DNA from 2 places in the Cytobacillus kochii genome. Region 2 is predicted to be linked to the other one. Evidence: riboswitches for the same ligand, from Rfam matches in the RefSeq annotation. Region 2 holds a riboswitch; the other holds the start of a gene.
What was found. A riboswitch is a leader RNA that binds a small molecule or an ion and turns the genes downstream of it on or off. The one in region 2 is predicted to bind S-adenosylmethionine.

Region 1 (4,433 bases), 680 kb from region 2:
CACTCTTTTCACCCTTTATAATGTAAATCGTAATAAACCTACGTACATTGTTTTAACGCTTGCGTAATATCAGCCATCACATCTACAGGATCCTCTAAGCCAACAGAAAGGCGGATCATTTCGGGACTCACACCCGCCTCCGCTTGTTGCCCTGGTGAAAGACGAGCATGTGTTGTACTCGCTGGATGAATAATGAGCGTTTTCGCGTCACCAACATTTGCTAAATGTGATACCAGCTTTAGTGAGTTGATAAACCTTTTAGCTGTACTGATTCCCCCTTTGATGCCAAATGTAAAGATTGCACCTGCCCCACTCGGAAAATACTTCTTTCCGAGATGATATTGCGGATGGCTTTCTAACCCAGGGTAGTTCACCCAAGAAATATGAGGTAACTCTCCTAGCCTCTTAGCCAAAACTTGTGCATTAGCGACTTGCTTTTCTACTCTGACACTTAATGATTCCAAACCTTGAATAAATAACCAGCTATTGAAGGCAGACAGCGTTGCCCCTAAGTCATGGCCAAGTTCAAATCTTGCTTTAAGAATAAACGCTTTTTCCCTAGAAATTTCAACATAGCTGCGATTACCAATAGCAGGCTTTTTCTCATTAAAGGAAGGAAATCTTTCGTTACTCCATTCAAATCTTCCTCCATCTACAATCACCCCACCAATTGCCGTCCCATGACCACCAATGAATTTAGTTGCTGAATGAACGACTATATCTGCACCAAATGCAAGCGGTTTTAGTAAAAATGGCGTAGTGAATGTATTATCTACAACTAATGGTAGGCCGTGACGTTTCGCTATCTCACTTAACTTTTCTAAATGTGCTACCTCCATATTCGGGTTGCCAATTGTCTCTGTAAAAATCGCCTTTGTCCTTTTATTAATTTTTCCTTCTAAAGATGTAAAGTCCGTCCCATCAACAAAATGAACATTGATGCCGAATTTACTAAACGTTTCTGCGAATAAATGATATGTGCCACCATAAAGAGCCTGTGTAGAAACTATCTCATCGCCTGCTCTTGCAAGTGTTAAAAGGGCAATGGAAATCGCTGCTTGCCCAGATGAAACAGCAAATGAGGCTACGCCACCCTCTAACTGTGCCATTCTCTCCTCAAACACTGCATTAGTTGGATTTGCATTCCTTGAATAAATAAAGCCAGGCTCTTGCATCTGAAATAAGCTTGCTGCATGATCGGTATCTTCAAACACATAGGATGAAGTCATGTATATTGGAACAGCTCTCGCCTTTGTAACAGGATCTGGCACTTGCCCCCCATGAAGCGCTATTGTATCAAACTGGCGATGATTCATTTTTCATTCTCCTCTCACATTTCACTTATAATAAACAAACTCGACTCGGAAACAATCTATCAGTGATGAGCTTTTGAGTATGCCAGCACAATGGTTGTTTTTTCCTAGATTGAATTTGGAACATCCATTTTTTATGTTCAACACCCTTTCCAAGAGCAGAAAAAAGACCACTTTCAATAAAAAGAGATTGTACTCTTCCATCGAAAGCCGCCTTTAGTCGTCTAATCGGCATAAATAAAGCCCCTCTTGCTAAAGAAGAGGGGCTCACGATATATCGCCATATCCTCAACTTATCTATCTTGGAATTAGCACCGTTACCTAGTTTTGGTCGGTTGCTGAGGCTTCAAAGGGCCAGTCCCTCCACCTCTCTTGATAAATTGAATTTTTTAAATTTTAAGAGTCATTAATTATAAATCAGAATAACCTTATCATCCAGCGCTGTCAACAGCTTTTTATAATAAATCTTTTATGCAGCGTAAAGTCTTTCTTTTGCCTTTATTACCGACACCCAATATTCAACTGGGGATACAAAGGATTGCAAATAATTCAGCTCTTTATTATACATAAGAGCCTCCACTAAAAGATAAACAGACGTATCATTTAAATCGTTAACAATCATATCAAGCAAAGTTGCTTTCATATTCATAATATCTTCATAATCATCGATGATAGCCAACTTATCATCTAAATACGAAAGAAAAGCTTGTAAATGAACAACCTCTTCTTGTAATTCCTTCCACCCTTTATCCTTAGCTAATGCGTTTACATAATTAACAAATCGATTGTACTCTTCATGACTATCTCTTTTAATTTTCTCTGCTAATATATCAAAAAATACATGATTGGACATATCCTTATTGTTCACTATTAGAGCACCACCTTTACTATTTGTATAAAATTATAGACCTTCTCTTTTAAATATTCAATAAAATCACATCAAACTATTTTCAATTAAGGGGTCGGGTGGTGTGTAGTTTTAGTCTAAATTAAAACAAGTGGATCAGATATAAGGGTCATAATAATTTCCCCTTCAACTTTTACGCATTTGGATGAAAGGTGAGCCATTACTAGATGTATACCCAGCTATTATGTACGCTTTGTTTCGCCCTTTTCCCCGGTTCATCATTCGATTTGCTTCTTTTTAGCTTCGTTTTGCTCTTTAACGTGGATCATAAACTAAATCTCTTTTAGCTATGGTAAACAACTTTCCCTTTGATGCAACCGCCTCATATAGAGTAGGATTTAAATCATTCAGCCCCTTGCTCGATAGCCAAATTGTGCAGAGATTTCTTTTCCTACTTTTATAATAGATTGACTTTTATCTGCAGAGGGGTCTTTTGGAATCGACTCTGAGAAACCAACTACTGTTATCGCACTTAATAATTCTTGATTATAATTAAAGATTGGTATAGACACAGAAGATACAGTAGGAATCAAGGGCTCATTAGCAAAGGCAATCCGTTCCTGCCTTACGCGGTTGATTTCTTCTACCACATTCCCTTTTCCTTCTTTCCCCATAACCTTAATCCAATCTTTAGTTGTAGCTGAATCAAGGAAGCTCTCGAATATTTTCCCAGTCGATGATAGCGGTGGTAAAAGTGAGCCTAACTGCGCCCCAATATTATAGGCATGTCCCGGGTTCCATATTTTCGAGATAATTGGACCATTATATGTCCACGTAGTTAATAGGCATGTATTGTCTAGTTGCTGACTTAAATCCTTTAAATAAGGTAGAACACGTGAAATCACATCTTCCTGCCCTATAGCTGCCACCCCATATTCAATTAATTTACTTCCAAGTTGATATTGTCCATTATGTTTATCCTTGTATAGAATGTCTAATTCCGTAAAAGTGTTCAAGTATTTATATAGATTACTTTTTGTAATTCCTGTTTTTTCTTGTATATCAGATAACCTCAATGGTTCTCCACTAGCAACTAAAAGGTCAATAATTCTCATACCGACTTGAATCGATTGGATCGTAGCTTGTTTTTGATTTTTCATGTAAAAAACCCCTATTTTATATTTTTTTTAGTATATCAGAAAAACACTATGTTTTCTGATTTCATCCATGTTTTGCATCCTTTCGAAAGGATTTATTTTTCAAAAAGTTTAAAAAACCACAACAAATTCACTTGAGTTTATCTGAAAATTAGGATACTATAAATTTATCATTAATAGATAACATCGTTCACTATTAATGGAATTTAAATAACCGATGAAGAAAGAGTCTAATAAACGCTCATTAATAAAAGGTTTTATGCCTAACACTTCCACACAAAGCGTTTTACTCTTTGATCACGCAATTCCAAGACAAAAAAACTTTTCATAAAGGAGTTTGAATATGAAATTAGTTACTTTCACTCACAATAACAACACACGTATCGGAGCAGTTACAGAAGGAAATGAAGTAGTAGACTTAAACTTTGCTTACCAAGCTTTTCTTGAAGCAGAAGGTAAACTACGTTCTGAGTTAATTGCTGAAGCGTACATTCCAGCACAAATGGAAGGTTTCCTACAAGGGGGAAATGAAAGCCTTTCCATCGCAAAGGAAATGGTTGATTATGCATTAAATAATCGTGAATCGTTCAAACATCCACTTGTACATGCATTTGAAGATGTAAAAATCGAAGCACCTGTAACAAAACCTGGAAAAATCATTTGTGTGGGTCATAACTACCGTGAACATATTGCTGAAATGGGAAGAGAATTACCGCCTCACCCAGTAGTATTTGCTAAATTTGCTAACACAGTGATTGGACCACAAGATGATATTCCATTCTATCCAATTTCTGAACAATTAGATTACGAAGCCGAATTTGCTTTTGTTGTAGGTAAAAAAGCTAGAAACGTAGCAAAAGAAGACGCACTTAACTATGTAGCAGGATATACAATCGCTAATGACGTCACTTACCGCGATATCCAACGTCGCACACTTCAATGGTTGCAAGGTAAAACAGTTGAAGGTAGTGCACCAATGGGCCCTTGGTTAATCACTTCTGATGAATTACAAGATCCATCTGGTTTAGGTGTTCTTTTAACTGTAAATGGTGAAGAAAGACAAAAAACGAATACAGCCAACTTTGTTTTTGATGTTCCAACGCTTGTTGAGTTCTT
Region 2 (4,433 bases):
ACAGATTGAAAGCAATCATTCTGGTTGGGATCATCATATCTATATTGTCAATCAAACATATGTCATCCGAATACCAAAAACCAAACAAGTATTAGTGAAAATAAAAAAGGAAATAAAGCTAATTCACCAGCTCACATATCTTTCTTCAATTATTGAAATACCAAATTATCTTCCATTTTATAATAAAGACGGACAAATGATTGGTGTTTTTTACCACTTTATTAAAGGACAAGCATTATCTCATTCATTGATTACTCCTCCTTTATATGAAGCCAAGCGGCTAGGAACATTTCTTACAGAATTACATCGTCTGGATATAGATGAAGCAAAGAAATGTAATATAGAAGAACTACATAGTGAAAATTATTGGGAGCAATTACATCAAGCCCTGATTAAAAAAATATTTCCGTTCTTAAAAGACGCAGAAAAAGAAGAAATTGATAAAATGTTTTTAGCGGTGTCAAAATTTAAAGAAGCAAAAGTGGTGATTCATGGTGATCTAACAAGTGCCAATATCCTTTATCATCCAAGCAAAAAGGAGATATCAGGAATTATAGACTTTACAGATACGCAAATAGGGGACCCGGCGTTTGACTTTGCAGGGCTATATTGGGATTTCGGAGATCAATTCACTAAAGAAGCTCTTGCATCTTATCAAACAAAATTCAATAAAGATGAAATGTATAGAAGAGTCACTTCCTTTTATGGCTTACAACCAATATTTCACGAATGGTTGAAAAACGTCAATGACCAAGATGAAAAAGCTGTTCGACAATCCATAAATATAGGAATGACCAAAATACAAATTATGCACAGATCAGTTTAACAGTATTCTACAACTATGATTAGAAACCGAACAAATCCATATAAATTTGTCCGGTTTCTTGCTTGTTATTACTTCGTTATTCCATCCACGTTGGCTTTCCAAATCCTTGAAACTCTTCGTCGATAATTTTTTCAAATTCTGCAGACTCAACCACTTCTTTTAAGTCTTTCGCGTATTGTTTATCTTCAAAGTCTGCTTTAACTGCAACCACATTGCGATAATCATCAAGCATATTTTCTAGTGTTAATGCACTTAATAAGTCCATATCGGCTGCCAACGCAAAGTTACCTGGAACTGCAGCTAGATCCACACCCTCTAGAGATCTTGGTAATTGTCCTGCTTCAATCGGTTGAAAAACTAAATTCTTTTTATTCTCCTTCACATCTTTTTCAGATACTGTTAGTGGATCGGCGTTTTCATCAATCGTAATTAAACCTTCGTCATTTAACGTATTTAAAGCGCGTGCTGCATTCGTTGGGTCATTTGGAATGGCAATGGTTGCACCGTCTTTAATCTCATCAATTGAATTAAACACATTCGAGTAAATCCCCATTGGGGCTGTTGGGACAATAATTAATGGTGTTAAGTCCATGTTATTTTCTTTCTCGAAATTCTCCAAATAAATTGTATGTTGGAAAAGGTTAGCTTGTATATCATCTTCATTTAAAGCTTTGTTAGGTTGGATATAATCACTAAACTCTACGACAGTTACTTTATATCCCTTTTCCTCTAGACCAGGTACAATAGCTTTCTTCAACATATCACTATAAGGACCGGCAGTAGCGCCAATTTTTAGTTCTTTCGTTTCATCCACCTTTTCTCCACTCGTGTCTGAACCTCCGCCACATGCTGTTAGTAAACAAATAGTTGCAATGAATAAAACAATTAGCCACTTTCTCATTATGTTTCCTCCCCATAGCTGTAACCAGAATTTTAACCAATAAAAAAAGCCACTATTCATCATCTGAAAGAGGCATTGATTTATATTCCGCCTTATCTTTCAGAATGAATGGATATCATTCTGCAGGAATTGGCACCTTCCCAATATTGGGGGTTGCCGGACGTCATAGGGCCTAGTCCCTCAGTCACTCTGGATAAGCTTTTCATTTAATTTTTATGATATGATATTACTACTCTCTTTTATTTTTGTCAATGTTCGAAATAATGTTACATCCAACCTCCCTAGAAAACGGGTTTAGTAATCCAACTATCTCTCCTTTATTCTTTTAAAACAAAAAAGGAAAGCGAATATTTCCTTTTGTATAAAATTAACTGGACAATTTGTCTTTTTGGTTATAAAATGCGTTCGTATATAGATTAAATGAATGAAGGTGGATTAAAAATGGAATTATCGCATCGTTTGAAGCAATTACCTCAACAATTTTTTGCTTCCCTTGTTCAAAAAGTTGCTGCTGCAAAACTTGAAGGCAGAGACGTTATTAACCTAGGACAAGGCAATCCCGACCAGCCAACACCTGCACATATTGTACAATCACTTCAGCAAGCCGCAGAAGACCCAATGACACATAAATATTCTCCTTTTCGAGGAATTAATGAATTAAAGAAGGCCGCTGCTTCCTTTTATAAGCGTGAATATGGGGTAGAAATTGATCCTGAAAAAGAAGTAGCTATCCTTTTTGGCGCTAAAGCAGGTTTAGTAGAAATCCCATTATGCCTACTCAATGAGGGAGATCTAATGCTCTTACCAGATCCAGGTTACCCTGATTATGAATCTGGTGCGGTTTTGGCAAATGTAAAATACGAAACCTTTCCTTTGAAAGAAGCCAATCAGTTTCTACCTGATTACTCACAATTTACAGAAAAACAAAAAAAGGATGCCCGCCTACTATTTTTGAATTATCCTAATAATCCAACAGGCGCGACAGCTGATTCCACATTTTTTGAAGAAACTGTTGCTTTTGCTAAAGAAAACAACATGACCATCTTGCATGATTTTGCTTATGGTGCTATCGGCTTTGATGGGAAGAAACCTGAAAGTTTCTTAGCCACAGCCGGAGCGAAGGAAGTTGGTATTGAAATGTATACATTATCAAAAACATATAATATGGCTGGGTGGAGAATTGGATTTGCGGTTGGAAATGAACAAATCATTGAAGCCATCAACCTTCTTCAAGACCATATGTATGTAAGCTTATTCCCTGCCATACAAAAAGCTGCTGCCGATGCATTAAATGGGGATCAAACAAGTGTAGACGAACTTGTTGCTCGATATGAGAGACGTAGAAATGCATTCATGAACGCTTGTGAAAAGGTTGGCTGGCACGGCAAGTCTCCTTCAGGATCGTTTTTTGCTTGGATGCCAGTGCCTGAAGGATACAATAGTGAAGAATTTGCTGACTACTTACTGGAAAAAGCAGATGTAGCTGTTGCCGCTGGAAAAGGCTTTGGGACCTTTGGAGAAGGTTATGTTCGGGTTGGATTACTTGTCGATGAAGAACGATTAATTGAAGCAGTAGAAAGAATTGGTGAACTCAAATTATTTTAATATAAGAGGTATAGCAACTACAAACCTAGCCCATAGAAACATGTTAACTTAAGTTCCAATGGGCTAGGTTGTTTTATTAACGATCTCAATCTCCATATTCTCTTCCTTTTAAATTCGCATTCCCGTTACAAAGGATCATCTTCATTGTTGCATATGTCTTTACTTAGATTTTTCAAAACATGTCGTTATCCGGCAATCTTTTCTTTTAACAAAGCCACCCCATAAACACCGCGCACCCCAATACATTTTCCACGTACCCTCTCAGGTTAATCAATGTTTATATAGCATGATTATTTATCACTGATTGAAGAAAACTTTGTAACGATTGTTCCGTATGAACAACATTTCTTAATTGATAAGGTTGAAGTGCTTTTGCTAGCCTCGGATTTATACCAATGAGCCTCACTTCTCCACCTGTCATTAGAAGAATGCTCTTGATTAAAACCTCTAAACCGCTCGTTCCCTCATTATATACTTTAGCAACCGCTGTTAAATCAATCAGTATCCACCTGTAGTCATGATCTGACAGACGGGCAAGCGTTTGTTCCATAATCGTTGTAAATTTATCGCCCGTCATATCACCAAACAAAGGGATATAACATATCTCTTTTGTTAAAGAGATAAAAGGACCTGATAATTCATCCAACCTTTGCAATGTTTGTTCTAATGTTTCCTTCTGCTCATAAAGTTCAAAATCTGTCTTTGCTAATCTGTTTTGAAGTGCTTGTAATTTCTCCATTAATGGTTCATTATCATCATCTTTGTATAAAAATTGCATGGACGCATTACCTTGAAAATCCCAGCTGATATGAATATCAAATAGTGCTATCGGTATACTTCTTGTTTTTAAATTAGCTTCAAATCTCATGCTTTTTTCTGGTATGGCAGCTACCCTTTCAAACTTGGAGATACTCCCTTCATCAACTATACTTTTAATCGTACCTTCTGATAAATCAAAGACTTCATCCGCTTTAGATGTATAGCTAATGATTTCACCATTCTTATTAGCCAGTATATACGGTATCGGCAAATGTAGATCAATTAATCGCATTTTTCCTCCCCTTCGTATTAAAAGCAGTGATCCATTTATCTACAGCATAT

Region 1: linked by a shared signal. The riboswitch ahead of LG276_RS02205 (hypothetical protein) and the one ahead of LG276_RS05815 (MetQ/NlpA family ABC transporter substrate-binding protein) in region 2 are both predicted to bind S-adenosylmethionine.

What each region holds. Positions count from the first base shown of each region.
Region 1 is NZ_CP085254.1:390,523-394,955, reverse strand. Features, by position in the region: gene LG276_RS02210 (O-acetylhomoserine aminocarboxypropyltransferase/cysteine synthase family protein) at 39-1,316, opposite strand; gene LG276_RS02205 (hypothetical protein) at 1,342-1,548, opposite strand; SAM riboswitch class I at 1,604-1,695, opposite strand; gene LG276_RS02200 (hypothetical protein) at 1,783-2,181, opposite strand; gene LG276_RS02195 (IclR family transcriptional regulator) at 2,568-3,320, opposite strand; gene LG276_RS02190 (fumarylacetoacetate hydrolase family protein) at 3,661-4,433, shown strand, end outside.
Region 2 is NZ_CP085254.1:1,071,014-1,075,446, reverse strand. Features, by position in the region: gene LG276_RS05820 (aminoglycoside phosphotransferase family protein) at 1-826, shown strand, start outside; gene LG276_RS05815 (MetQ/NlpA family ABC transporter substrate-binding protein) at 903-1,727, opposite strand; SAM riboswitch class I at 1,817-1,927, opposite strand; gene LG276_RS05810 (pyridoxal phosphate-dependent aminotransferase) at 2,169-3,332, shown strand; gene LG276_RS05805 (STAS domain-containing protein) at 3,610-4,383, opposite strand; gene LG276_RS05800 (B12-binding domain-containing protein) at 4,370-4,433, opposite strand, start outside.